DNA from 3 places in the Klebsiella sp. I138 genome. Region 2 is predicted to be linked to each of the others. Evidence: predicted binding sites of a transcription regulator. Region 2 holds the regulator's gene; each other region holds the start of a gene.

Region 1 (9,761 bases), 1.4 Mb from region 2:
CCGTGAACATGGCGTACCGGAGCTGGCGGTACCGCGCGACATTCGCTGGCTGAAGCAGCTGCCGGTTCTCGGCAGCGGTAAGCCGGATTTTGTCACCCTTCAAAGTATGGTTAAGCAGACGGAACATTCTGATGAGTGAGTCAGTACACACTAACACCTCGCTGTACTCGAAAGGCATGATGGCGGTCATCTGCGCCCAGTTTCTCTCGGCGTTTGGCGATAATGCCCTGCTGTTTGCCACGCTCGCGCTGATGAAGCAGCAGTTCTACCCGGACTGGAGCCAGCCGGTGATGCAGATGTTGTTTGTGGGTGCTTACATTCTATTTGCGCCGTTTGTCGGCCAGTTTGCCGACAGCTTTGCCAAGGGGCGAGTGATGATGGTGGCCAACGGCATGAAGCTGATTGGCGCAGGCTGCATTTGTTTTGGCCTCAACCCGTTTCTCGGCTATACGCTGGTAGGCGTCGGTGCGGCGGCTTATTCACCGGCAAAATATGGCATCCTCGGCGAGCTGACCACCGGGGATAAGTTAGTGAAGGCTAACGGTTTAATGGAGTCGTCCACCATTGCGGCTATTTTGCTGGGGTCGATGGCCGGGGGCATTCTTGCCGACTGGCACGTGCTGGCCGCGCTGGCCATCTGTGCGGTGGTGTATGGCGGTGCAGTGATCGCTAACCTGTGGATCCCGAAGCTGCCGGCGGCGCGTCCGGGGCAGTCATGGCGCTTTACGCCGATGACGCACAGCTTCTTCAGCGCTTGTAAAACGTTATGGCGTAATGGTGAAACGCGCTTTTCACTGGTGGGTACCAGTCTGTTCTGGGGCGCTGGCGTGACGCTACGTTTCCTGCTGGTGCTGTGGGTGCCGGTAGCGCTTGGCATCACCAGTAACGCGATGCCGACCTATCTCAATGCGATGGTGGCGGTCGGGATTGTGCTGGGAGCGGGCGCGGCGGCGAAGCTGGTCACGCTACAAACGGTCTCTCGCTGTATGCCTGCCGGGATTTTGATCGGCGTTGCGGTGATCTTTTTCGCGATACAGCATGCGCTATTGCCGGCATTTGGTCTGCTTCTGCTGCTCGGTATCTTCGGCGGTTTCTTTATCGTGCCGCTCAATGCGCTGTTGCAGGAGCGCGGTAAGCACACGGTTGGCGCAGGCAACGCAATTGCGGTACAGAATCTCGGTGAAAACGTGGCCATGCTGCTGATGCTAGGGCTCTATTCGCTGGCGGTGAGTATCGGCATTCCGGTGGTGGGTGTCGGAATTGGCTTTGGCGCGGTGTTTGCGCTGGCCATCACTGCCCTGTGGGTCTGGGGACGCCGCGCATAATCCCCGTTGGCGCTACGCTGACCGGACTACAGAATCGTGCATGCTGTGGTTTCGTCGCCCGGACGTTGCGGTTTGCAGGGTTGGTAGCCCGGACAGGCGCTGCGCGCCGCCTCCGGGCAGAGGACGGCGCGATTCGATGATTTATCTTTCTTACGGTGCCGGGTAGGTATACACCTGATGTACCGCTTCAATTTCCGCTAAGACCGCTTCACTCAGCTCAAGATGCAGACTTTCAACGTTAGTTTTAAGCTGCTCCAGCGAGGTTGCGCCCAGCAGCGTGCTGGCAACAAACGGCTGACGGCGGACAAAGGCCAGCGCCATCTGGGCCGGATCGAGGTTATGGCGTTTGGCGATATCGACGTAGGCCGCTACTGCTTTCTGCGACTGCTCGCTACTATAGCGCGTGAAGCGGCTAAACAGCGTATTACGTGCACCAGCCGGTTTTGCACCGTTAAGGTACTTGCCGGTTAGCGTGCCGAACGCCAGGCAAGAATATGCCAGCAGCTCAACGCCTTCATACTGACTGACTTCCGCCAGGCCCACTTCGTAACTGCGGTTCAGCAGGCTGTAGGGATTCTGGATGGTGACAATCCGCGGCAGATCGTGTTTATCCGCCAGATGCAGATAACGCATGACGCCGAAGGCTGTTTCATTGGAGACGCCGATATAGCGGATTTTACCGGCGCGCTGGAATTCAGTAAGCGCTTCCAGGGTGTCCAGCAGAGTAACGACCGGCGCGGAGTCGGTCCAGGTATAGCCCAGCTTACCGAAACAGTTGGTCGGACGCTGCGGCCAGTGAACCTGATAGAGGTCGAGATAGTCGGTTTGCAGGCGCTTCAGGCTATCGTGCAGGGCGTCACGGATGTTTTTACGATCGAGCACATGGTTAGGGCGAATGCTGCTGTCGTTATTGCGCGCCGGACCGCTGACTTTCGAGGCGATAATCAGCTTTTCGCGATTGCCGCGTTTCGCCAGCCAGTTGCCGACGTAGGTTTCCGTCAGCCCCTGAGTCTCCGGGCGTGGCGGAACGGGATACATTTCAGCGACATCAATCAGGTTAATACCCTGGCTGACAGCGTAGTCGAGCTGTTCGTGCGCGTCGGCCTCGCTATTTTGCTCACCAAAAGTCATAGTGCCCAGCCCAAGCGTGCTGATCTCAAGAGAACTGTGTGGGATACGGTGATACTGCATAGCCGGCTTCCTTTTTTATTAACAAGGTCAGGAGTTCCCCGACAAAGGAGTATCAAAATGGCAGAGGGGAAGAAAAAGAGGAAGTAAAAAGATCAAAAAAGCCGGGCTTTCGGCATCCGAAGACATGATGCTGCGGATGTATCAGAATATCCCGACTCTTTTTTAAGACAGTACTGTGTCGGGGAAGGCGGCCTCGCCAGGCGATAGCTGGCAGGCGGCTGGCCGACGAAAAATCTTAACGTTTAATAATCTGTGACACGTCGTCGCGATTGATCTGCATTTTGTTGCCCTGCTGATCTTCGTAACTGATAAGACCGGTATCATCATCAACGGCTGGCTTACCATCGGTCAGAATCATGCGGCCATCTTTTGTTGCCATCACATAATCGCTGCTGCAACCGGAAACCGAGAACGCCAGTCCTACGGCGGAAATCAATACTGCCCATTTTTTCATCGTCACTACCTCTTTAATGGTCGCACCTCACACCAGTGTATTAATAGCCTGATTTGTGAGACATAAAAAGCAGTAAAGTCTTAAAAAAGATTGCAGCCCAGGTTTGGGCTGCATTTTTGTGGGTTACAGCGGATTTTTTTTATTGCGCAGCAGGTTAAGGCTTTCGACGGCAATCGAGAAGAACATCGCGAAGTAGATGTAGCCTTTCGGAATATGTATCTCGAAGCTTTCCAGCATCAGGGTAAAGCCGACCAGGATCAAAAACGACAGGGCCAACATTTTCACCGACGGATGACGGTCAACGAAGTCACCGATTGGCCGGGCGGCAAACATCATCACGCCGACGGCAATGACCACCGCCGCCATCATAATGAACAGATGGTCCGACAGCCCCACGGCGGTAATCACCGAATCGAGGCTGAAAATGATATCCAGCAGCATGATCTGCACGATGGCGCCCATAAAGGAGTGCACGTTGGTTTTGAGCCCCTCTTCTTCACCCTCAATAGACTCGTGGATCTCTTTGCTGGCTTTCCAGATAAGGAACAGGCCGCCGAGCAGTAAGATCAAATCGCGGAAGGAAATCTCATGTCCCATCACGGCAAACAGCGGGTTGGTCAGCTTGACGACCCAGGCTATCGAGGCCAGCAGCCCGAGACGCATCAGCATTGCGCCCATCAGGCCGATGCGTCGCGCGTGAGCGCGCTGGGCGGTAGGGAGTTTCGCCACAACGAGGGAGAGAAAAATAATATTGTCGATCCCCAGCACTATCTCCAGCAGCGTCAGCGTACCGAGCGCCAGCCAGGCGTTAGGATCGGTTATCCATGCAAATAACATTGTTCAAAGTCCTGCAAAAAAGAAAGTCGCAATTATATGCAACCCGGCAGGCAGAACAAAAAATTAATCGTGCCCGAGGAGAAAATGACGGGCCAGCAGGGCGGCGGTAAAATTCTTTTTCAGGTAGAAGCCGCGTGGCAGGGTGAGAATGGGCTCGCCGCGGGCGCCAATAGCCTCGGTCAACGCTTTGCTGTTGGCGGCTTTTGGACGCAGCTGTAGCACCTCGCCATGACGGGCTGTGATGCGTTCAACCTGGCCGAGGACAATCAGATCCATCAGTTCCTCCCAGTCCATTCGCAGCTGGCGATCCTCTTCTTCATTCGGGCTCCACAGCAGCGGGGCGCCGACGCGACGTTCTGCCAGAGGAATGGCGCGTTCACCCTCCACCGGCACCCACAGGACGCGTTTGAGCTTATGGCGCACGTGACTGCTTTCCCAGGTCACGCCGCTGTTTCCGGTGAGCGGGGCGACGCAAACAAAGGTGGTCTCCAGCGGGCGGCCCTGGCTATCGACGGGGATAGTTTTCAGCTCGACGCCCAGCGCGGCGAAATCCTGCTCCGGTTTACTTCCGGCGCTGGCACCCAGCCAAATTTCCAGCAGGATGCCAATCCATCCTTTATCGCGTTTTAAATCTCGTGGGATGGGAATACCGGCCAGCGCCGCCAGTTCACCCAGCGAATAGCCCGCCAGCCCCTGTGCCTGGGCCAGGAGCTGCTGCTGGGATTGCGGTGGAGACGTTAACGGTGCGATGGCGGACATACGGTAAAACCCCTGGTCAAAAAATGAACGGTAATTTGCTGCGTTGTGGACAGAGTTTACCTTTTCCTGGGTAACTATGACAATTTGATGATTCGTATGGATTTTTTTTCATTTTTTTGCCGTTGTGAAAATAGTGAAAATGGGTTTTCCAGAACTGGTCACTGGCAATGAACAGGATCTTACACCATGTTATCCACAGAAAAATGGGATAACTGGGGAAAAGCGGCACTACTGTTTCCATTTACAGCCTTGACGTGCGACGAAAATCGAATTTTTAGACAAAATGTGCCCAGCAGGCTCGCATAATCTGTGGATAAAATCGACATTGTTCGATCTTTCATCAGTTCCAGGATCGCATGTGTGATGATCATCACGTTTAGCTGTAATTATTGAAAGGTTTGTGTGCTAACGTAATGAATATAATGCCATTATTAAATCGTACTATCCGTACGTGTTTCAGACTGCTCTGGGTTTTCCCTGGGTAATTCCATACTTCTTCACAACTCTATCCACAGAAAAAGTGAATAAAATGGGGTCGCGATCGCTTTCGTTGTTTATAACTCTGCTGATTACTGTGAGTTATTCAAATGTTATTCGGCCGCACAGGGGCAACAGAGTGGTTTACCGTTTACAGCGAGTGTGAAACAATCGTTCACATTGAAGATTATTTTGAGGTAGTCCGGTGATTGATGACGATGGCTACCGCCCAAATGTCGGTATTGTAATCTGTAACCGCCAGGGCCAGGTTATGTGGGCCAGGCGCTATGGTCAGCACTCGTGGCAGTTCCCGCAAGGGGGCATTAATCCAGGGGAATCAGCCGAGCAGGCCATGTATCGGGAATTGTTCGAAGAGGTTGGGTTAAGTCGTAAAGATGTGCGAATCCTGGCCTCAACCCGTAACTGGCTGCGTTACAAGTTGCCTAAACGTTTGGTGCGTTGGGACACAAAGCCGGTTTGTATCGGCCAGAAACAGAAGTGGTTTCTTCTGCAGTTGATCGGCAGTGATGCGGAAATCAATATGCAAACCAGTAGTACACCTGAGTTTGATGGTTGGCGCTGGGTAAGTTACTGGTACCCGGTTCGTCAGGTGGTGTCGTTTAAGCGCGACGTGTACCGCCGGGTGATGAAAGAGTTTGCCAGCGTCACCATGTCGCTGGCGGAAAGTGCACCTAAACCGCAAAGCGCGCCTGCATATCGACGTAAAAGAGGTTAAGCCACGCACATTATGCTCACTCGGTTACGAGAAATCGTCGAGAAGGTCGCGAGTGCGCCGCGTTTAAACGAGGCGCTGGATATCCTGGTCACCGATATCTGCAAAGCGATGGAAACGGAAGTCTGTTCGGTTTACCTGGCCGATCACGACCGACGATGCTACTACCTTATGGCCACTCGCGGGCTGAAAAAACCTCGCGGGCGTACCGTTGCGCTCGCATTTGACGAAGGCCTGGTTGGCCTGGTCGGGCGCCTTGCGGAGCCTATCAACCTTGCCGATGCGCAAAAACACCCCAGCTTTAAATATATTCCGGCCGTCAAAGAGGATCGTTTCCGCGCGTTTCTTGGCGTCCCGATTATCCAGCGGCGCCAGCTGCTTGGTGTGCTGGTGGTGCAGCAGCGCGAGCTGCGTCAGTTTGACGAAAGCGAAGAGTCGTTTCTTGTCACTCTGGCGACGCAAATGGCCGCCATTCTTTCCCAGTCACAGCTGACGGCGCTGTTTGGCCAGTATCGACAGACGCGTATCCGCGCGCTGCCTGCCTCCTCCGGGGTCGCTATTGCCGAGGGCTGGATGGACATCAGCCTGCCGCTTATGGAGCAGGTGTATGAAGCTTCAACGCTCGATACGGCTTCTGAACGCGAACGTCTGACCGGCGCGCTGGAAGAGGCGGCGAATGAGTTTCGTCGCTACAGCAAGCGCTATGCCGCCGGGGCGCAGAAAGAGACCTCGGCTATCTTCGACCTCTATTCACACCTCCTGTCTGACGCACGTTTGCGCCGCGAGCTTTTTGCGGAAGTCGACAAAGGATCGGTGGCTGAATGGGCGGTGAAAAAGATCATCGAGAAGTTCGCCGAGCAGTTTGCCGCGTTGAGCGATGGCTATCTGAAAGAGCGGGCCGGCGATCTGCGTACGCTGGGCCAACGTCTGCTTTTCCATCTCGATGATACAACTCAGGGCCCCAATACCTGGCCGGCGCGTATTGTGCTGGTGGCGGACGAGCTGTCGGCAACAACGCTGGCGGAAGTTCCGCAGGACAGGCTGGCAGGCGTCGTTGTCCGCGATGGCGCGGCAAACTCGCACGCCGCCATTATGGTGCGGGCGTTAGGGATCCCGACAGTCATGGGGGCCGATATTCAGCCTTCGCTGCTTCACGGTCATATGCTGGTGGTGGACGGCTATCGCGGCGAACTCCTGGTCGACCCGGAACCGGCGCTGTTGCAAGAGTATCAGCGCCTGGTCAGCGAAGAGAACGAACTCAGCCGGCTGGCGGAAGATGACCTGGAGCACACCTCCGAGCTGAAAAGCGGCGAGCGGGTGAAGGTCATGTTAAATGCCGGCCTGAGCCTTGAGCACGAGGAAAAGCTCGGCAACTTTATCGACGGCATTGGCCTGTACCGAACGGAAATTCCGTTCATGCTGCAAAGCGGGTTCCCGTCGGAAGAGGAACAGGTTGCCCAGTATCAGGGCATGTTGCAGATGTTTAATGAAAAGCCCGTGACCCTGCGTACGCTGGATATCGGTGCTGACAAACAGCTGCCGTATATGCCGATTAGCGAAGAGAACCCGTGCCTGGGCTGGCGCGGGATCCGCATCACCCTCGATCAGCCGGAGATATTCCTCATTCAGGTGCGGGCCATGCTGCGCGCTAACGCCGCCACCGGTAATCTCAGTATTTTACTGCCGATGGTGACCAGTCTTGATGAGGTAGACGAGGCGCGTCGGTTGATCGACCGCGCCAGCCGTGAAGTTGAAGAGATGATTGGCTATGCCATTCCACGCCCGCGTCTTGGCGTGATGCTGGAAGTGCCTTCGATGGTCTTTATGCTGACGCATCTGGCCAGTCGCGTGGATTTTATCTCAGTCGGAACGAATGACCTGACCCAGTATATCCTCGCCGTCGATCGCAACAACACCCGGGTTGCCAGCATGTATGACAGCCTGCATCCCGCCGTACTGCGGGCGCTGGCGATGATCGCGCATGATGCCGAACGCTTCGGCATCGACCTGCGGTTGTGCGGTGAAATGGCGGGGGATCCGATGTGCGTGACGATTCTGATTGGCCTCGGCTATCGCCATCTGTCCATGAACGGTCGTTCGGTAGCAAGGGTAAAATACCTGCTCCGACGTATTGATATTGAAGAGGCTCAGGAGCTGTCACGCCGTAGCCTTGAGGCGCAGATGACCACGGAGGTTCGCCACCAGGTGGCGGCCTTTATGGAGCGACGCGGACTGGGCGGTCTAATCCGCGGTGGCCGTTAGCATCCGTATACATATCTTTTACAACAACGGCGCGGCCAGTGAATTAACCTTATGTTATTATTCGCCCCCTTGGAGCACCCGCATAGGTCGGGCGTGTATGATTACCGCTGTCCACTTTCGGCGGAATAACAAGTCTTTATGGTGACAGATGAATAGTGGCTACCTGCATTTTCCGGAGTTTGATCCGGTCATATTTTCCGTTGGGCCGGTCGCCCTCCACTGGTACGGCATGATGTATCTGGTCGGGTTTGTTTTTGCGATGTGGCTAGCCACCCGTCGGGCCAACCGTCCGGGCAGTGGCTGGACCAAAAACGAAGTCGAAAATCTGCTGTATGCCGGATTCCTGGGGGTCTTCCTGGGGGGCCGTATTGGCTATGTCCTGTTCTATAATCTGCCGGTCTTCCTGCAGGATCCGCTGTATTTGTTCCGCGTCTGGGACGGCGGGATGTCGTTCCACGGTGGCCTGATTGGCGTCATCCTGGTGATGATCATTTTTGCCAAACGGACTAAGCGCACCTTTTTCCAGGTCTCCGATTTTATCGCGCCGCTGATTCCGTTCGGTCTTGGTGCAGGACGTCTGGGGAACTTTATTAACGGTGAGCTGTGGGGACGCGTCGATCCGAGCTTCCATTATTCGATGATTTTCCCCGGCTCGCGCGCGGAAGATCTGGCTTTACTGCCGTCTCATCCGGAATGGCAATCGTTGTTTGATACCTATGGCGCGCTGCCGCGTCACGCCTCGCAGCTCTACGAGCTGGCGCTGGAAGGTGTCGTTCTGTTCCTGATTCTGAACCTGTTTATCCGTAAGCCGCGTCCGACGGGCTCGGTCTCCGGCCTGTTCCTGATTGGCTATGGCTTATTCCGCATCATCGTGGAGTTCTTCCGCCAGCCGGATCAGCAGTTCACCGGTGAATGGGTGCAGTACATCAGCATGGGGCAGATTCTTTCCATCCCGATGGTGCTTGCTGGCGTCATTATGATGGTCTGGGCCTATCGCCGCCGTCCGCAGCAACAAACTTCTTGAGGAACCATGAAACAGTATCTTGATTTGATGCAGAAAGTGCTCGCTGAGGGCACGCAAAAAAATGACCGCACCGGTACCGGCACGATTTCTATTTTCGGCCATCAGATGCGTTTTAACCTGCAGGAAGGCTTCCCGCTGGTGACGACCAAACGCTGTCATTTACGCTCCATCATCCATGAACTGCTGTGGTTCCTCCAGGGTGACACCAACGTCGCGTATCTGCACGAAAACAACGTCAGCATCTGGGACGAATGGGCAGATGAGAATGGCGATCTGGGGCCGGTTTATGGCAAGCAGTGGCGCTCCTGGCCTGCGCCAGACGGTCGCCACATCGACCAGATCAGTACCGTGATGGAGCAACTGAAAAACGACCCGGATTCACGTCGTATCATCGTTTCCGCATGGAACGTGGGCGAGCTGGATAAAATGGCGCTGGCACCGTGCCATGCGTTTTTCCAGTTCTACGTCGCCGACGGCAAACTCTCCTGTCAGCTCTACCAGCGCTCCTGCGACGTGTTCCTCGGCCTGCCGTTTAACATCGCCAGCTATGCGCTGCTGGTGCATATGGTCGCTCAGCAGTGCGATCTGGAAGTCGGTGATTTTGTCTGGACCGGTGGGGATACTCACCTTTACAGCAACCACCTTGAGCAGACGGATTTGCAGCTGAGCCGCGAGCCTCGTCCACTGCCGAAGCTGATT
Region 2 (9,761 bases):
GATCATCTCACGAACAACCGCACGTTCGCGCACGATGTCCGCATAGGCGCTAATGTTCGCCGCACTTGGCGTATTTTTAGAGAGCTCTGCCAGATAAGCAAACCCGCCAACGCTATCCAGCTGTCCCTGACGCTCCAGCGACTCCGCCAGCGTGATCAGATCGATCGGGCTGCCTGTCTCCTGCAGACGTGCCATTTCAATAAAGATATGGCGGTGCGGACGGGTATAAAAATCTTCCGCCACAACGCGCTCGGCGACATCGTCCCAGCGTTCGTTGTCCAGCATTAAACCGCCCAACACCGACTGTTCCGCTTCAATCGAGTGCGGCGGGACTTTCAGCCCGGCGAGCTGCGGATCGCGCTCACGGGGTTCAGTCTGTGGTTTGTTGAAGGGTTTATTTCCTGCCATATTGAATGGAATTCCCGCTATAGAAATTGGCTCGAAAGGTTACCACATAGTTCAGGAGGAAGCATGGCAACACGTATCGAATTTAACAAGCATGGCGGCCCTGAGGTTCTACAGGTGGCGGAGTTTACGCCCGGCGATCCGGCGGACAACGAAATTCAGGTCGAAAATAAAGCGATTGGTATCAACTATATCGATACCTACATCCGCAGCGGCCTCTATCCGCCTCCGTCTTTACCAAGCGGCCTGGGTACCGAAGCGGCTGGCGTAGTGACGAAAGTCGGGCGCAACGTCCGGCATATTAAAGCTGGCGACCGCGTCGTCTACGCACAGTCAGCCCTGGGTGCCTACAGTACGGTTCATCATGTCGTTGCCGATAAAGCCGCCATTTTGCCGGACGAAATCTCATTTGAACAAGCGGCGGCATCATTCCTCAAAGGACTGACGGTCTACTATCTGCTGCGCAAAACCTACGAAATTAAACCCGGCGAACCGTTCCTGTTCCATGCCGCGGCCGGTGGCGTCGGGCTGATCGCCTGCCAGTGGGCGAAGGCGCTGGGCGCCAAACTGATAGGCACCGTCGGCAATGCGCAAAAAGCGCAGCGAGCAAAGCAGGCCGGCGCCTGGGAGGTGATCAACTACCGCGAAGAGAATATTGTTGAACGTTTAAAAGAGATAACCGAAGGGAAAAAAGTCCATGTGGTCTATGATTCCGTGGGCAAGGATACCTGGGAAGCATCGCTTGATTGCCTGCAACGGCGGGGGCTGATGGTCAGCTTCGGCAACTCTTCCGGTCCGGTGACCGGCGTCAACCTTGGGATCCTCAATCAGAAAGGTTCGCTGTACGTCACCCGCCCTTCCCTGCAAGGCTATATCACCACTCGCGAAGAACTGGCGGCAGCCAGTAGCGAGCTGTTTTCGTTAATTGCCAGCGGCGCGATTAACGTGGACGTAGCGGACAGCCAGAAATACCCGCTGACCGACGCGCAGCGCGCGCATGAGGTCCTCGAAAGCCGCGCCACCGAAGGGTCGAGCCTGCTGCTGCCGTAATTGCAAACAGGTGAGTGAACGCTTTGAAGCCGTGTGACGGGAGACTCGCCCTAAATCATTCGGGCTACAGGCAGGCGGCAAGAGAACGAATCCCCGGGAGCTGACAGTAGTCAGTGACTGGGGTGACAAATCTGTCTGGAACAGATTTGAACGCTGCCAGCAGCGGCCCTGATAAGGGTGAGGCTCATGGATGAGCCGAATAACGAGGTAGTCAACGCCCCTGTAGTCTGAAGTATGACGGGAGAGCAGAAAAGTTTAGGGCTTCCACATGGGAAGCCCTTACTTTTTTAGTTCGGCTGTATGTAGGGTACAGCGCGATGAATTCGTTAACGCGCTAATAGTGACAGATTTAATAAGCAAAACCTACGTCGTTTTATGCAAAATTCTTCAGGTTGTGACAGACCACTCACTCCCTTAATAACGCCAACGGTTATTCCCGCGATAACGGCTGTCAGCAGGCGATTTTATCGCCCGAATCACCCATACCACGACAACCGCCAACAGCAGCCATGGCAGCAGTTTGATCATCATTGCAAACAACCCACCGACGAACATCAGCGCCGTCGCGACGATAATCGCGGCAAGAATACCCAGCATCGACACGCCGGTGACCAGCAACATGACAAAAAATCCAATAACAAATAAGAGTTCAAGCATCGTCTTCTCCCCAAAGAAATTACGCAGTGACTCTCCGGGTATTACAAGAAACGTGCCAAGTTTAATTCATTGAATTTAATGAAAAAACTTATATCAGCCGCGACAGAACCTGGCGTATTTGACCAAATTTTGGCGTAAAATTAACGTTTATCTGCCACTAGCTTCAGCGCATGTTCCAGTACGTTAATATCCGCTCCGGCTTTATGCGCATTTTCGCTCAGGTAGCGGCGCCACTGACGCGCACCCGGAATCCCCTGGAACAGGCCCAGCATATGGCGAGTAATGTGGCCCAGATAGGTACCGTTGCTCAGCTCGCGTTCGATGTACGGGTACATCGCGCGCACGACGGCAACCGGGTCACTGTCAGTCCCATCAGCCGCAAAGATCTCCCGGTCGACCGAGGTCAAAATCCCAGGATTCTGATAGGCTTCACGCCCCACCATCACGCCATCCATATGCTCCAGGTGCAATTTTGCCTCTTCCAGCGATTTGATCCCACCGTTGATGGCCATCGTCAGATGCGGAAAGTCGCGTTTTAGCTGATAAACCCGAGGATAATCCAGCGGTGGGATCTCGCGGTTTTCTTTGGGGCTCAGGCCAGAGAGCCAGGCCTTACGGGCGTGGATGATGAACATCTCACACTCGCCGTTTCCGGAGACGGTATTGATGAAATCGCACAGGAATTCATAGCTGTCTTGATCATCAATGCCGATACGGGTTTTTACCGTCACCGGAATCGACACCACGTCGCGCATCGCTTTAATGCAGTCTGCCACCAGTTGCGCATTACCCATCAGACAGGCACCGAACATCCCGTTTTGTACGCGGTCAGACGGACAGCCGACGTTGAGGTTAATCTCATCATAGCCGCGCGATTCCGCCAGTTTCGCACACTGTGCGAGCGCCGCCGGGTCGCTGCCGCCCAGCTGCAGAGCCAGCGGATGTTCTTCTTCGCTATAGGCCAGATAGTCGCCTTTACCGTGAATAATCGCCCCGGTTGTCACCATTTCGGTATACAGCAGCGTATGGCGCGACAGCTGGCGCAGGAAATAGCGGCAGTGCCTGTCGGTCCAGTCGAGCATGGGTGCGATGGAAAAACGGTGGGCGGCAAAAGCGTGAGAAGTGGGTTCTGGCATCATGGCGAATAAACAGGCATCCGGGTAAAAAGGGGCGCTACTATAGCACAAAGATACACCACAGGCGCATAGCACCGCGATGGGTACCGTGCGCCAGATAAACGGGCTATCGCCGGCGAGGTTTGCCGTCGTGTGGGCCGAAAAATTGCGGCGGATGATCGACCCAGCGGTCCTGGCGCGTCGCCGCATACTCTGGATTCAGCGGGTAGTAAATGCGGTTAAATTTTTTGTTCGACTCTCCCACCACTAACAAGCGAACTTCCTGATCGGTGTTATTCAAAAAAGTATGACAGACCCCGGTCCCGGCCGGAAAGCCAACGCTGTCGCCCGGCTCAAGCTTCCACAAATAGCCATTGATCCAGACCTCAGGGTAGCCATCGAGCACGTAGATAAACTCTTCTTCGTCACTTTCTGCATGGGGATAAGAAGTTCGACGGCCCGGCGGCAAACGTTCATGATGAATACCCAGCCGGTTGAGCCTTAACCCCCGCGCCAGCGGAGCCCCAATAGAAAAGCGCTCCGGGTTGTTAGGATAAGAGGCATCATCTGGGCCTTCCAGTTCGCGCCAATGTCGAATGCAATCAGGTCGTTTCATCGTTTTCTCCCGAAAATGAGATGCATCAGGTATAGCACAAGCCGCCGGTTCTCGGCGTTTTGCCTGGATCGTGATAAAGTAACAACTTCAGACTCACGCAACCAGAGGATGCTCATGAATAAGACCACTTCGCAAGAAATGTTAGCGCACGCTGAAAAGCTCTGCGCACAGCGCGGCGTGCGCCTGACTCCGCAGCGCCTGGAAGTGTTGCGTCTGATGAGCCTACAGCAAGGGGCGATTAGCGCATATGACCTGCTTGACCTGCTGCGTGACAAAGAGCCACAGGCGAAGCCACCGACGGTCTACCGGGCGCTGGAGTTTTTGCTGGAGCAGGGGTTTGTGCATAAGGTGGAGTCCACCAACAGCTACGTGCTGTGCCATCTCTTCGATCAGCCGACCCACAGTTCCGCGATGTTTATCTGCGATCGCTGCGGCGTGGTCAAAGAAGAGTGCGCGGAAGGCGTGGAGGATATTATGCACACGCTGGCGGCCAGAATGGGCTTTGCGTTGCGCCACAACGTGATTGAGGCGCACGGTCTGTGCGCGGGGTGTGTCGAGGTCGAAGCCTGTAGCACTCCAGGGCACTGTCACCACGACCATACGATCCAGATTAAAAAGAAAGCCCGCTGAGGCTGGTGCCGCAGCGGGAATCAGGGTTGTCGGTACCTCCGTGTACCGTTCGGGCAGGTAATAACAGAGGGTTAATGCGTTATGACTCGCCGCTACCAGCGGTGATCGTTTTTACGTTCCCAGTCAGACACTTCTTTCTCAGCCTGATCTTTGGCGTAGCCGTAACGCTCCTGGATTTTACCTACCAGCTGGTCACGCTTGCCCTCGATGACCGTCATGTCATCATCGGTAAGCTTACCCCATTTCTCTTTCGCTTTACCTTTCAACTGTTTCCAGTTACCGCCGATTTCGTCTTTGTTCATCATTCAATCCTCATCGTTCGGTGAGTCAACAGCCCGCCGTGTGCCGGACATAGGTTTAACTATAGATAAGAATTCTGGGTTGAATTTATTATTCGGAATCTTTAACCAATTACACGTTAAAAATCGCTACGAAAACCAGGTTCCGCGCTGCCAGTGTCGCCGCCAGATAACCGCCAGCGACAGGCCGCGCAGTGCAAGAAAGACCGCCAGCGCCAGCCAAAGCCCGTGGTTACCCAGAACCGGCAGCGTCAGCAACGTCACGGCAAACCCTGCCGCCGCTATCGCCATGCTGTTACGCATCTCAGCTCCCCGCGTCGCACCGATGAACATGCCATCCAGCAAATAGCACCACACGCCAATCACCGGCAGAACCATCTGCCAGATCAGGTAGCGATCGGCAAGCTGCTGGAGCGACGGCAGCGAGGTCAACAGGGCAATAATCTGCTGCCCCGCAACGGCATAGGTCACCGCAAACGCCAGCGCCACTATTCCCGATTGCCGACAGGCCGCCCGCCAGACGTCAAGCAGCTGACTCCCATTACGCGCGCCGTACGCCTGCCCGGAGTGAGCTTCTACGGCATAGGCAAAACCATCCAGCGCGTAGGCGGTGAAGGTCAGCATGGTCATCAGAAGCGCATTGACGGCAACGATCTCGCCGCCGAGGCGAGCGCCAAAGACGGTCACCGCGCCAAAGCAGAGCTGGAGCAGCAGAGAGCGCAGCATGATATCGCGGTTTAACGCCAGCAGCCGACGCACATCCCCGCGCCAGGCGCATTTCAGCATGGCCAATGACACCCCGCGCAGCGTCAGTACGCGTTTTGCCATCAGCAGCCCGATGATAAAGGTGACATATTCGGCGGTCACCGTCGCCAGCGCAGCACCCTGCACGTTCATGTGCAGACCCATCACCAGCCACAGGTCGAGCACGATATTCAGCAGATTGCCGACGATCAGCAGAATCACCGGCGCCCTGGCGTACTGCACACCCAGCAGCCAGCCGAGCAGCACCAGGTTTGCCAGCGACGCCGGCGCGCTCAGCCAGCGAATTTTGAGAAAGCGCCGGGCCTGTTCCAGCACCGCTTCATTGCCGCCAACAATATGCAACGCCAAATCGATAAGTGGGGTTCTGAAAAGCACAATCAGCAGGCCGGCCCCTAATGCCAGCCCCAGCGGCTGCACCAGCGCCCTCGCCAGGCGAAGAGGATCTTTTGCGCCAAAGGCCTGTGCCGTCAGTCCGGTGGTGCTCATGCGCAGAAAAAGCAGCAGCATGAAGAGAAAACTGGTGGCCGTCGCGCCGACCGCAACACCACCGAGGTAAACCGGGCTATCGAGGTGACCAATTACGGCGGTATCGACCAACCCCAGCAGCGGGACGGTGATATTGGAGAAAATCATGGGTAGCGCCAGGCGCCACAGGGCCTTATCAGCGGCGTTAAAGAACATGAGAAAGAGCCTGACCGGGGGAAGACTGCGCAGCATCATGCATCAGATGATGCTGCGGGGAGAAGGTGTTACAGCCACTCACCGTTGCGAATAACGCCAACGGCCAGCCCTTCGATAGTGAAGTTTTGCTCGCGCAGATTCACCACGATCGGTGAAAATTCGCTGTTTTCTGGCAGGAGTTCGACGATGTTACCCAGCTTTTTAAGGCGTTTTACGGTAACTTCTTCGTCAATACGCGCCACGACAACCTGGCCGTTACGCACATCCTGAGTTTTATGGACCGCCAGCAGATCGCCATCAAGAATACCGATATCTTTCATCGACATACCGCTAACCCGCAGCAAAAAGTCGGCATTCGGCTTGAACATCGCCGGATCGACCTGGAAGTGACCTTCGATATGCTGCTGAGCCAGCAGCGGCTCACCGGCTGCGACGCGGCCAATCAACGGCAGACCAGGTTCTTCTTCCGTAAGCAGACGGATGCCCCGGGAGGCGCCGGAGATAATCTCGATCGCGCCCTTACGCGCCAGCGCTTTCAGGTGTTCTTCCGCCGCGTTGGGAGAACGGAACCCCAAGCGCTGAGCAATTTCCGCACGCGTTGGCGGCATGCCCGTCTGGCTGATGTGATCCCGAATGAGATCGAACACCTCTTGCTGCCTTGTCGTTAACGCTTTCATCCCGCCCCCTGGGTGTATATACAGTTATGCTGTGAGTATATACAGCTAACGGTGATTTTGGAATCAAATTTCACACAAAAATCAGGAGATTCTTTCCATTTTGCGTATCAGATAACCCATTGTGCCAGGGGTTATTGCCACCGGCAGGCCGCAAACCCCATCGGGCGCGTGGAGCCTGCCGGTCGGGACAGCAAAATTCGGTTAATGGTAGCGGGCCCACAGCAGGATTGCCCAGGTGATCAGCGCGATCGCAATGGCCAGCAGCACCGCCGCGGACCCCATGTCCTTCGCCCGACCTGATAGTTCGTGGTGCTCTGGCCCAATACGGTCTACGACCGCTTCAATCGCGCTATTAAGAATTTCGACTATCATCACTATCAGGACCGAGCCTATCAGCAGCACCCGCGTGATGGCGTCAACGTCCAGCCAGCAGGCGATCGCGACGGCAATAATGGCGGCGACGCCTTCTTGACGAAATGCGGCCTCATTCATCCATGCCGCACGGAACCCTTTCCAGGAATAACCTGCTGCTTTAATGATTCGGGTTAACCCAGTGGTATTATTGGCCATCAAAAGAACCTTTTTATGTAAATGACGTCAATGAGTGCACGCGTTTGCCGCGTGGCAACGGAAATTTTGCGCGCTTTCTGTTATTCTTGCCGCGCATTTGCATGATTAACCAGAGGCTTCACATCGTTTATGTCCGGCTGGCAACGAATTTACTATAAATTACTGAATTTACCATTACGGGTGCTGGTAAAAAGCAAGTCTATTCCCGCAGAACCTGCTCAGGAATTAGGGCTGGATACCTCGCGTCCTATTATGTACGTCCTGCCTTATAACTCGAAGGCGGACCTGCTGACTCTGCGCGCCCAGTGCCTGGAGCACGATTTACCCGACCCGCTTGAACCGCTGGAAATCGACGGCGCGCTGCTGCCGCGCTACGTGTTTATCCACGGCGGGCCGCGCGTCTTTACCTACTATGCGCCGAAAGAAGAGTCGATCAAGCTGTTCCACGACTACCTGGATCTGCACCGTAACCATCCTGACCTGGACGTGCAAATGGTGCCAGTGTCGGTGATGTTTGGTCGTAGGCCAGGGCGTGAGAAAGGCGAAGTGAACCCGCCGCTGCGCATGCTGAATGGCATTCAGAAGTTCTTCGCCGTTCTGTGGCTGGGGCGCGACAGTTTTGTCCGTTTCTCACCGCCGGTTTCCCTGCGCAGAATGGCCACCGAACACGGCACCGATAAAATTATCGCCCAGAAGCTGGCCCGCGTCGCGCGCATGCACTTCGCTCGTCAGCGCCTGGCTGCTGTCGGCCCGCGCCTGCCGGCGCGTCAGGACCTGTTCAATAAGCTGCTGGCCTCAAAAGCCATCGCGCGCGCGGTGGAAGACGAAGCACGCAGCAAGAAAATCTCCCATGAGAAGGCGCAGCAAAACGCCATCGCGCTGATGGAAGAGATCGCCGCAAACTTCTCCTATGAGATGATTCGTCTGACCGACCGCGTGCTCGGGTTTACCTGGAACCGTCTGTATCAGGGGATCAACGTCCATAACGCCGAACGCGTGCGTCAGCTGGCCCATGAAGGGCACGAGATTGTGTACGTACCGTGCCACCGCAGCCATATGGACTACCTGCTGCTCTCCTACGTGCTGTATCACCAGGGGCTTGTGCCACCGCATATTGCCGCCGGTATCAACCTGAACTTCTGGCCAGCAGGCCCGATTTTCCGCCGCGGCGGCGCGTTCTTTATTCGTCGTACCTTTAAGGGCAATAAGCTCTATTCAACGGTGTTCCGTGAATATCTCGGCGAGTTGTTCAGCCGGGGTTACTCCGTAGAATACTTCGTTGAAGGGGGCCGTTCCCGTACCGGCCGCCTGCTGGATCCGAAAACCGGCACCTTGTCGATGACCATCCAGGCTATGCTTCGCGGCGGGACCCGTCCTATCACTCTGGTGCCTATCTACATCGGCTATGAGCACGTAATGGAAGTGGGTACCTACGCCAAAGAGCTGCGCGGCGCGACGAAAGAAAAAGAGAGTCTGCCGCAGATGCTGCGCGGTCTGAGCAAACTGCGTAACCTCGGTCAGGGCTATGTGAACTTTGGCGAGCCGCTGCCGCTGATGACCTACCTGAACCAGCATGTTCCGGAATGGCGTGAGTCTATCGATCCGATTGAAGCCGTGCGGCCGTCGTGGCTAACGCCAACGGTGAACAACATTGCCTCCAGTCTGATGGTGCGCATCAACAACGCTGGCGCGGCCAATGCCATGAACCTGTGCTGCACCGCGCTGCTCGCCTCTCGTCAGCGCTCGTTGACTCGCGAACAGCTGACGCAACAGCTGGAGTGCTACCTCGACCTGCTGCGCAACGTGCCCTATTCCCCGGATGCGACTACGCCAACGGCCTCCGCCAGTGAGCTGATTGACCACGCGCTGAAGATGAATAAGTTCGAGGTCGAGAAAGATACGATCGGCGATATCATCATTCTGCCGCGTGAGCAGGCGGTGCTGATGACCTACTATCGCAACAACATCGCCCATATGCTGATGCTGCCGTCGCTGCTGGCGGCGATTGTCACCCAGCATCGTCGTATCACCCGCGCGGAAGTCCTGCATCACGTAGAGATGTTCTATCCGCTGCTGAAAGCTGAGCTGTTCCTGCGTTGGGAAAAAGAAGAGCTGGCCGGCGTTATCGATGCCCTGACGGCGGAAATGCAGCGCCAGGGACTGATTGTCCTGAGCGATGACACAATTAGCATCAACCCGTCCCATTCTCGCTCCTTGCAGCTGCTGGCCGCCGGCGCGCGCGAAACGCTCCAGCGTTATGCCATTACCTTCTGGTTGCTGAGCGCGAACCCGTCCA
Region 3 (9,761 bases), 1.4 Mb from region 2:
ACTTCACCTGACGACCAAACTGCTGGCTTTCACGGATCATCTGAGAAATGAACGCCACCTCACCACCTTCACACCACAGCTCCTGCTGCTGGCCACCGAAGTTCATGACGCTATCCGCGCCCAGCCCCAGGTTACGACGCTTACGCTCGCCACCGGCCTGTGCGCTGGCGGCGGAATCGTGGAACGGCGGGTTACACAGCGTCGCGTCAAAGCACTCATTCTTATGAATAATGCCGGTAAAGATGGCGCCGCTCTCTTTCTGCCGACGCAGACGAATCTGGCGGCTGAGCCCAGGGTTTGCGTTGATGATTGCCTGGGCGCTGGCAATGGCTTCCGGGCTAATTTCGCTGCCGGTAAAACGCCAGCCGTACTCATGCACACCGATCAGCGGATAGATCAAGTTCGCGCCTGCGCCGACATCCAGGATGCTGGCATTTTCAGGGATAGTACCGGTATCCAGCGCCAGCAGGTCGGCCAGGTGGTGGATATAATCCGCTCTGCCCGGCACCGGTGGGCATAAGAAACCGTCCGGAATATCCCAGTGTTTCACCGCGTAAAAGTGTGCCAGCAGCGCCTTATTCAGCGCCTTCACCGCCAGCGGATTAGCAAAATCGATGGTCTGCTCACCCACCGGATTTAGGGTGATAAAGCCTTGCAGCTCAGGGTGAGCCTCGCATAGCACGGGCAAATCATAACGTTGATGATGACGGTTACGCGGGTGTAACCCCGGTTTCTGGGCTTTCATGGCAATCTCCTTTGAACAGCCGCGTAAGATACCCGTTGACGGCGGCGCGGTAAATAAGGGAGTCTGGATATCTCCTATTCGGTTACGGGTATTCTATGTATTTCTATCAACCTTCACAGGGACATGGCCTGCCGCACGACCCGCTAAACGCGATTATCGGGCCACGCCCTATCGGCTGGATAGCCTCTCTGGACGCCGCCGGGCAGCGCAACCTTGCCCCCTATAGTTTCTTCAACTGCTTCAACTATCGACCACCGATTATCGGTTTTGCCAGCAGTGGATGGAAAGACAGTGTACAGAATATTGTCGAAACCAAAGAATTTGTCTGGAATCTGGCCACCCGTCCTCTGGCGGAAGCCATGAACGAAACCTCCGCCAGCATTCCGCGCAACGAGGATGAGTTTACCCGCGCCGGGCTGACCCCCGCAGCCAGCCGCATCGTCGCAGTCCCTCGGGTTGCGGAAAGCCCGGTAAACTTTGAATGCCGGCTGTCGCAATGCATTCGCCTGACCACCGCCGATGGCGACGCTGTCGACAGCTGGCTGGTGTTGGGCGAAGTGGTAGCGGTGCATATCGATGAATCGTTACTGGAAAATGGCGTTTATCAGACCGCCAGGGCCAGACCGATTCTCCGCGCCGGCGGGCCGAGCGCCTATTACACTATCGATGAAAGCCTGCGTTTCGACCTGATCCGCCCGGACGCCCGCTAAGCCGTTTATTCTGCCGCCCGGCCCGTAGAAAGCACCTGGTCGGGCCGCCGTTTATTCAAAAAAGATGTTGTTTGTCTTCAGTTTTTTACCCTGTTTATCCTGCGACAACGGCCTAAACTTAAAGTATGTCCCATGCGGTTAATGAGGATATGCTCATGAAAAGAAATCTGCTGTTACTCACCACTATCGCGCTTGCCGCCGTCTCTTTTATTGTCCAGGCCGAGATATCACCTCCCCCGTCCGTCGTCGAGAGCGGTCCGTTACGCCCGGCAGGCACCGTCTCCGCTTCCGGCGCCAGCAACCTGGATGACCTGCAGGCAAAACTGGCGGAAAAAGCACATGAAAAAGGGGCAATAGCCTGGCGAATCAACTCCGCCGGCGGGGCAAATAAAATGTCAGGCACTGCGATTATCTATAAATAATCGCATGCTTAGCAGGCCGGGTCCCGAGTCTTCGGCCCTGTGACAAGAGATCCCGGCCAGTCCACAGGAGATTCTGCTGCGCGAGCGGCCAGAGCGGGATCCCTTGCCTGACCCTTTTTTACCCCCATATTCTCTATACTGACAAATAAGCAACGTGAGGAGGTACACCATGGCATCCGGATGGGCTAACGACGGTGCGGTTCAGGATCAGATCGACAGCACCATTGACGACGCCGTCGCGCGGGCGAGAAAGGCGCTGCCGAGTGGAGAGAGCAACAAATTTTGTGATGAATGCGGAGAGCCCATTCCAGAGGCCCGACGCAAAGCGATTCCTGGAGGGAGATACTGCGTAACCTGCCAGCAGAATAAAGATTTACATAACAATACATTTTCAGGATATAATCGGCGCGGCTCGAAGGATAGCCAGCTGCGCTGACTTTCCTTTACCGTTCATTACCGCAGAACGCATTATCTTTTCGCGCACGTTTTTTGGCGAAAAAAGTGGCAATATGTGCCCTGAAAGCGTTCTTCATCCCCGCTACCCCTTTTCGTTCATCGCATCACGAAATAATTTATTAATATTCAATAAATTAATAATCATTCAAAAAAATCGATGAAGACTGTGAATTTCCTTCGATTTTATCTCTCGCAAAAAAACGTGATACTTATCACATCGACGGAACATCGTCCCCCTGACAAAATAACCTGCGAGAGATTAACTATGAAAACCATTAAATATGCTGCCGCTGCTATTGCCCTTACTACTCTGTCCTTTGGCGCTTTCGCCGCTCAGCCAGTTAGCCCGTCTCAGGCTGAAGGCATGAACAAAATCGGCGTAGTGTCTGCTGAAGGCGCAACGACTCTGGATGGTCTGGAAGCAAAACTGGCTGCGAAAGCGGAAGCCGCTGGCGCGACTGGTTACAGCATCACCTCCGCTAACACCAACAACAAAGTTAGCGGTACCGCGGTTATCTATAAATAATCGCTGCACGACCTGTATTAACCCTGTAAGACCCTTTAATACCCTTGTTTTGCCCGTCCGCGCCACCGGACGGGCTTTTTTTTGTGCATCGCTTGTTGGCACGGGTGTCTTTATTCGGTAGTACGGGTGACTACCAGTGCTCCGCAACCCTGGCCAGCCCCTGCTCCAGAGTCGCAACCTCACCGGTCGCCACCAGACAGCAGGCCAGCTGAATTCTCAGCGATGATGGTAGCGGCTCGCTTCCTGCCATGCAGCGCTCAATCCAACGTGCGGTGACCTGAGGATCTTTTGATTCCGGCAGCACAGCGCCCTCTTCCGATATATCGCTTTGCCGCTCATGCAGCACCCGCGTCCCCGTCGTATCAATCAGGCTTATCTGCGGACAGCGCTGAGGGTTGGCATACACTTCACCTTCCGTCCCGTGCATTAGCAGCGCCCGCCCACCGATCTCGACAAAGAATTTTGCCACCTTGCCCACGTATTCCGGGTGAGAAACGCTTGATAAGCGCAGCGCCGCATCTTCAGCAAATGGCGTCGCCAGCTTTGCCAGAGTATGCGCACTGTTGCGCACTCCCATACGCCAGCGCAGGGCAAGCTGTTTTTCCAGCGGTGGGCAGAGCGCCCCGACCGGAATATACACCGGCTCGTGGCCGTCCAGCCGTGCCTGGGCCTGGCCCGCATGCCGGGTTGCCGGGATCCCCATTAGCTCGAAAATCGTTTCGGTCAGCACCCGGGTAGGATCGTGGCTGACGCCGTGCACCACCACCGGAAAGCCAAGCTTATGCAGTAAAACGGCTAACAGCGGCGTCAGATTAGCCTGCTTACGCGCACCGTTATAGCTGGGGATCACAATCGGCATCGGTCTGGCGACAGGCGGCGTCAGGCGCAGGGTTTTCTGCTGCATGGCTTCATAGAAGCCTTTCATCTCCGCTTCGCCTTCGCCCTTGATACGCAGGGCGATTAAAATCCCGCCCAGCTCCAGTTCAGCGACCTCGCCGTCAAGCATCCGCAAGTAAAGCGCGCGGGCAGTATCCACATCCAGGTCACGCGCGTGATTTTTCCCGCGCCCGACTTCTTTAATGATCTTGCTGTAGTCCATCGAAGACTCCTGTTAGCTGCTCACATCGTCGACATTGCACCGTTAACGCCGTTTGCGCCGCGTCTGCTTTGCTTTCGTTTTGACGATAACCTCTGGGACGGCAGGCTGTTCTATTGGAAAAACGGGCAATGCATTCAGTAGACGCTTGCCATAATTTTTGGTCAACAAACGCTTGTCATAAATAACCACTTCGCCCCAGCAGCTATGGCTGCGGATCAGGCGTCCGACCTGCTGAATCAGATTGAAGGAGGCGCTTGGCAAACTTTGTACCTCAAAAGGGTAGCGATTCAGGCTCTTCAGCCATTCGCCTTCGGTGATCACCACCGGACTGTCGATGGGCGGGAAGGCGATTTTATGAATGTGTACCTGGCTGAGCAGCTCGCCTTTTAGATCCAGGCCCTCAGCAAATGACTGTAGACCCACCAACACGCTGCGTTCACCGCCTTCAACGCGCTTGCGGTGCAGTTCCACCAGCCGGTAGCGCGGTTTATCCCCCTGTACCAGCAACAGCAGACGCAGGTCGGTGACGTGTTCCAGAAAACGTTGCATCGCCCGCCCGCTGGCGAACAGTACCAGCATCCCGAGGTGCTTTTTGCTCTCGACCTGCTCGCGAAAATAAGCCGCCATTTCGGCAATATGCTGCTCTTCGTTATCGATCAGCGGCTCGTAGTGCATCTGCGGGATAATAATTTTGCCCTGCTCAACATGGTTGAAGGGGGAATCCAGCGCGACAAAACGATCGCCGGCCTTTTCTTTCAACCCGCTCATCTCCTGCAAGCGCGCAAAGCTGTTCAATGAGCGCAAAGTGGCGGAGGTGACGACAATATGCGGCACGCTTCGCCACAGCAGCCTTTCCAGCTGATCGCTGACGCGAATGCCAACGCAGTGAAACCAGATATGCGCCTGGCCATCACGTACATCGCGCGTCGCCCATTTGGTGACCGGCGCCCCCGAAGACTGCGCCAGCGACGCCAGCCGCCACAGCTTACTCTGACTTTCGAACATCCCCAGCGCACGATTCATTTGTAGCAAAACCCGGTGCAGGCGCACAACATCGTGGCTGCCGGTTTTTTCCCCGAGATCGTTAAGAAAAAGCTCAGCCAGCCCGCGCAACATTTCGGTGAGTTTTGCCAGGCGCTGGCAGATATCCATGACCTCCTGCGGCAGTTCCCCCATCGGAAAACGATGCTCAGCTTCCTGGCCGGCAGGCATATACAGGTTAAGGATATTGTTCAGCGAGGCAATCAGCTCATACAGCTCCTCGCAGTGGCTGGTCAGACGCTCTGGATTGGCCAGTGGGGGCGTGGTTTTCGGCCGGAACTGCTCCATACATGTCGCCACCAACTTGCTGAACAGATCCAGCTGTAGCCGGTACCACGGAGCCGTAATTTCCGCGCTCATTTCCAGCGCGTCCCGGGCGACTTCCGGCAGATGATGGCCTTCATCGAGCACCAGCAGCAGGTTTTTCGGCTCCGGCAGTACGGCCTCGCTCTCCATGGCCGCCATCACCAGCGCATGGTTGGCTACCACGACTTCTGCTTCCTGAATTTCTCGCCGGGCAACAAAGAAGGGGCATTCGCGGTAGTAGTGGCAGTTGCGGTTCAGGCAGCTGGCTTTGTCGGTGCTCAGGCGGCCCCATAGCGCATCATCGATAGATTTATCGGTGTGATCGCGCAGACCGTCCCAGCGGTAGCTGTCGAGGTCGGCTTTCAGCGTCGCGCACAGCTTCTGCTCGGCCTGATTATTCGGGGTGAGATCGTCATCGAGAAATGCCAACAGGTCCTGCTGCGTCGGGTCGGTACTGGCCAATGCCGTCAGATTGCGTGGGCAAACGTAGCGCCCGCGACCAAACGCGGCGGTAAAGCGCAGATCAGGAATAATTTTGCGCAGCAGCGGCAGATCTTTGCTGTAGATCTGATCCTGCAATGCAACGTTGGCGGTACTCACCACCAGGGTTTTCTGCTCCTCACGAGCAATGGCAATACCGGGGATCAGATAGGACAGCGTTTTCCCGACGCCGGTGGGCGCCTCAATGGCAAGGTGTCGGCCTTCTTCTCCGGCAAGCGTTTTCGCCACATCGGCAATCATCTGCCGCTGTGGAGGACGGGGAATAAAGTCCGGAATCTGTTCCTGAAGCGCCTTATACCAGGCGGCGATTTGCGCTTTTAGCGCAGCGGTCAATGCCATGAGAAAACCTGAATACTGTATAAACAGCCACTATTGTGCCATTTTTTGCCTGACAGGAGGTATGCCTTTCTGAGCAATGTGGAATGATGCTCGGGATATGTCAATGTACCGGTCTGGGATCACAGGGCACGCAAGAGAGGAACCCGGATAGCGGCATTCACGCCGTCTCCGGGTTGCGTTGCATAATCCAGGCAAAACCTGTTGTCCGGATTATGCAAATGTGGCGGGGTGCGGTTACTCAGCGGCCGCTGGTTTACGCGGGCGACGGCGACGCTGTTGCTCGCCGGCCGGTTTCGCATCGCCGATGCGGCGTGAAGGTTTGGCAGCGGCCTTCGGCGCTTCACCGTCGTTACGACGCGGTGCGGACTGCTGGCTGCGGCCCTGGCCTTGGCCTTGAGCACTTCGCCCTTGCCCCTGACCGCTGCGGCCCTGGCTCTGGCCACGACCGCCGCCGCTGCGCTGCTGGCGACCGTTTTGAATCGGTTCTGCTCTGATCGACGGATCCGGTGCATAGCCGGCAACGGCAATGCGCGGAATCTCTTTTTTCAGCAGACGTTCGATATCATGCAGCAGTTTATGCTCGTCAACGCAGACCAGCGACAGCGCCTCGCCGGTGGCAGCAGCGCGGCCGGTACGGCCAATACGGTGAACATAATCTTCTGGCACATTCGGCAGCTCGTAGTTCACTACGTGCGGCAGTTCTTCGATATCCAGACCGCGCGCGGCGATATCGGTCGCCACCAGTACGCGAATGGCGCCGGATTTAAAGTCAGCTAATGCACGAGTACGTGCGCCCTGGCTCTTGTTACCATGAATGGCTGCGCTGCGGATACCGTCTTTATTCAGCTGTTCGGCCAAATGGTTGGCACCGTGTTTAGTGCGGGTAAAGACCAGCACCTGCTGCCAGTTACCTTCACCGATCATCTGCGACAGCAGTTCCCGTTTGCGTTTCTTATCAACGAAATGAACGTGCTGCGTCACCTGCTCGGAGGCGGTGTTGCGGCGAGCCACTTCGATTTCCAGCGGGTTATGCAGCAGCTTTTCCGCCAGAGATTTAATTTCGTCAGAGAAGGTCGCTGAGAACAGCAGGTTCTGGCGTTTCGCCGGAAGCTTCGCCAGTACGCGGCGAATATCATGAATAAAGCCCATATCCAGCATGCGATCGGCTTCATCAAGCACCAGAATTTCGACTTTATCCAGGCTAACGGCGTTCTGATGCTCAAGGTCCAGCAGGCGCCCAGGGGTTGCCACCAGAACATCAACGCCGCTACGCAGCTTCATCATTTGTGGGTTAATGCTTACCCCACCAAAGACGACCAGCGAGCGAATATTCAGGTACTTGCTGTAATCGCGAACGTTTTCGCCGATCTGCGCCGCCAGCTCACGCGTTGGCGTGAGGATCAGCGCGCGCACCTGGCGACGGCCTTTGGCATGCGGCTCTTTCTGAATCAGATGCTGCAGGAGCGGCAGCGTAAAGCCTGCCGTTTTGCCGGTGCCGGTCTGGGCGCTGGCCATCAGATCGCGTCCCTGCAACACCGCAGGGATAGCCTGCTGCTGAATTGGGGTTGGCTCAAGGTAACCCTGCTCGGCGACAGCGCGCAGGATATCAGGGTTCAGGCCAAGGGAATCAAAAGACATAACAACTCCAAACCGCCCCGGCCCATGACAGGCGTAGTTTTCGGGGAGATTATTGCAAAAGAGATGGCAAAAACCACAATGCCATGAAGGGGCGCAGTCTAGCAGGTTTTGTGACGCAGCGCATAAAATATCCCCTCGGGGTTTTTCCGCCGGATAATCCTCGCGACGTGCGTCATTCAGCGCCTGAAGTGGAAAACGCTAAAGAGAGTATCCGCCATTCTGGACAGTTTCGCGAATTAGACATACTCTTAATCAATCGATTGATTAATTTTCTCTGCCGCGATGATCACATCCCCTGTTACGACCAAAGGCGAACAAGCCAAAAGCCAGCTGATTGCCGCAGCCATCGCCCAGTTTGGCGAATACGGCCAGCACGCTACCACCCGCGATATTGCCGCGCAGGCCGGGCAAAATATCGCCGCGATCCCCTACTATTTTGGTTCTAAAGACTCGCTGTATCTTGCCTGCGCACAGTGGATTGCCGACTTTATCAGCCATAATTTCCGCCCGCACGCAGAAGCGGCTGAAGCGCTCCTCGCCACGCCGTCACCGGATAAAGCCGAGATTCGGGTGCTTATCCTGCGGGCGTGCCAGAACATGATTTTGCTGCTGACTCAGGATGACACGGTAAATCTCAGCAAATTCATCTCTCGCGAACAGCTTTCTCCTACCCCGGCCTATCAGCTCATCCACGGCCAGGTTATCGCACCGCTGCACCGCTACCTGACCCGCTTAATCGCCGCGTTTACCGGCCTTGATGCCGATGACACGCAAATGATTCTGCACACCCATGCGCTGCTGGGCGAGATTCTCGCGTTCCGCCTTGGGCGGGAAACCATTTTGCTGCGTACCGGATGGGCGCAGTTCGACGAAGAAAAAACCGAGCAAATTTATCAGGTTATTGCCTGCCATATTGATTTCGTTCTGCAAGGGTTATCGCAAAGGAGCCAGGGATTATGAAAAAACCCGTCATCATCGTTCTGTTAGTACTGCTGCTGATTGCCGCACTCGGCGGCGGCTGGTGGTGGTATCAAAGCAGCCAGCAGAGGGAGCTGACCCTGTATGGCAACGTCGATATTCGCACCGTGAATATGAGCTTTCGCGTCGGCGGGCGCCTGGCATCGCTGAACGTTGATGAGGGCGATAAGATTCAGGCCGGACAAACGCTAGGCCAGCTGGATCGTGCCCCGTACGAAAACGCCTTACAGCAGGCCCAGGCGAATGTCTCCACTGCCCAGGCGCAGTATGATCTGATGATGGCCGGCTATCGGGCGGAAGAAATAGCCCAGGCCGCCGCCGCCGTCAAACAGGCGCAGGCCGCTTACGACTATGCGCAGAACTTCTATCAGCGCCAGCTGGGGCTGCGTCAGAGTAGCGCCATCTCGGTTAACGACCTGGAAAATGCCCGCTCCTCCCGCGACCAGGCTCAGGCGACGCTGAAATCCGCCCAGGATAAACTGCGCCAGTATCGCGCCGGCAACCGCCCGCAGGAAATCGCCCAGGCCAAAGCCAGCCTTGAACAGGCGCAGGCGGCCCTGGCGCAGGCCAAACTTGACCTGCACGATACCACCCTTATCGCGCCGTCAGATGGCACGCTAATGACCCGCGCCGTCGAGCCGGGCAGCATGCTCAGCGCCGGTGGCACGGTCATGACGCTGTCGTTGACCCATCCGGTCTGGGTACGCGCCTATATTGACGAAAAAAATCTCGGCCAGGCGATGCCCGGACGGGAGGTCCTGCTGTACACCGATAGCCGCCCTGACCAGCCGTGGCACGGTAAGATTGGTTTTGTGTCACCCAGCGCCGAATTTACGCCGAAGACCGTAGAGACACCGGACTTGCGTACCGATCTCGTCTATCGCCTGCGTATCATTGTCACCGATGCGGATGACACGCTGCGCCAGGGGATGCCGGTGACGATCACTTTCAGCAGCGGGAACGGACATGAGTGAGGACGTTATCACGCTCAGCGGCCTGA

Evidence for each region. Region 2 encodes LexA, which represses DNA repair genes until DNA is damaged. Its sites were predicted from a motif close to TNCTGTATGTACATACAGNA; they were not measured.
Region 1: mutH (DNA mismatch repair endonuclease MutH) is a predicted target of LexA. The motif match lies at 4,796-4,815, and genes of this name have one in related genera.
Region 3: dinG (ATP-dependent DNA helicase DinG) is a predicted target of LexA. The motif match lies at 6,159-6,178, and genes of this name have one in related genera.

The regions. Positions count from the first base shown of each region.
Region 1 covers NZ_CP180447.1:5,171,734-5,181,494, forward strand. Annotated here, with positions in the region: gene aas (bifunctional acyl-ACP--phospholipid O-acyltransferase/long-chain-fatty-acid--ACP ligase) at 1-139, shown strand, start outside; gene lplT (lysophospholipid transporter LplT) at 132-1,325, shown strand; gene ACMYSK_RS24260 (NADP(H)-dependent aldo-keto reductase) at 1,476-2,516, opposite strand; gene ACMYSK_RS24265 (YgdI/YgdR family lipoprotein) at 2,752-2,970, opposite strand; gene ACMYSK_RS24270 (TerC family protein) at 3,094-3,807, opposite strand; gene mutH (DNA mismatch repair endonuclease MutH) at 3,871-4,566, opposite strand; gene rppH (RNA pyrophosphohydrolase) at 5,249-5,779, shown strand; gene ptsP (phosphoenolpyruvate--protein phosphotransferase) at 5,792-8,038, shown strand; gene lgt (prolipoprotein diacylglyceryl transferase) at 8,187-9,062, shown strand; gene thyA (thymidylate synthase) at 9,069-9,761, shown strand, end outside.
Region 2 covers NZ_CP180447.1:3,799,200-3,808,960, forward strand. Annotated here, with positions in the region: gene dnaB (replicative DNA helicase) at 1-408, opposite strand, end outside; gene ACMYSK_RS17745 (quinone oxidoreductase) at 472-1,455, shown strand; gene pspG (envelope stress response protein PspG) at 1,870-2,112, opposite strand; gene dusA (tRNA dihydrouridine(20/20a) synthase DusA) at 2,253-3,251, opposite strand; gene ACMYSK_RS17760 (cupin domain-containing protein) at 3,355-3,843, opposite strand; gene zur (zinc uptake transcriptional repressor Zur) at 3,958-4,473, shown strand; gene ACMYSK_RS17770 (CsbD family protein) at 4,566-4,775, opposite strand; gene dinF (MATE family efflux transporter DinF) at 4,902-6,218, opposite strand; gene lexA (transcriptional repressor LexA) at 6,287-6,895, opposite strand; gene ACMYSK_RS17785 (diacylglycerol kinase) at 7,097-7,465, opposite strand; gene plsB (glycerol-3-phosphate 1-O-acyltransferase PlsB) at 7,595-9,761, shown strand, end outside.
Region 3 covers NZ_CP180447.1:2,389,770-2,399,530, forward strand. Annotated here, with positions in the region: gene rlmF (23S rRNA (adenine(1618)-N(6))-methyltransferase RlmF) at 1-745, opposite strand, end outside; gene ACMYSK_RS11120 (flavin reductase family protein) at 841-1,455, shown strand; gene ACMYSK_RS11125 (DUF1471 domain-containing protein) at 1,611-1,877, shown strand; gene ACMYSK_RS11130 (DksA/TraR family C4-type zinc finger protein) at 2,047-2,313, shown strand; gene ybiJ (DUF1471 family protein YbiJ) at 2,599-2,859, shown strand; gene ybiB (DNA-binding protein YbiB) at 2,990-3,958, opposite strand; gene dinG (ATP-dependent DNA helicase DinG) at 4,001-6,145, opposite strand; gene rhlE (ATP-dependent RNA helicase RhlE) at 6,380-7,783, opposite strand; gene cecR (transcriptional regulator CecR) at 8,066-8,743, shown strand; gene hlyD (secretion protein HlyD) at 8,740-9,735, shown strand; gene ACMYSK_RS11165 (ATP-binding cassette domain-containing protein) at 9,728-9,761, shown strand, end outside.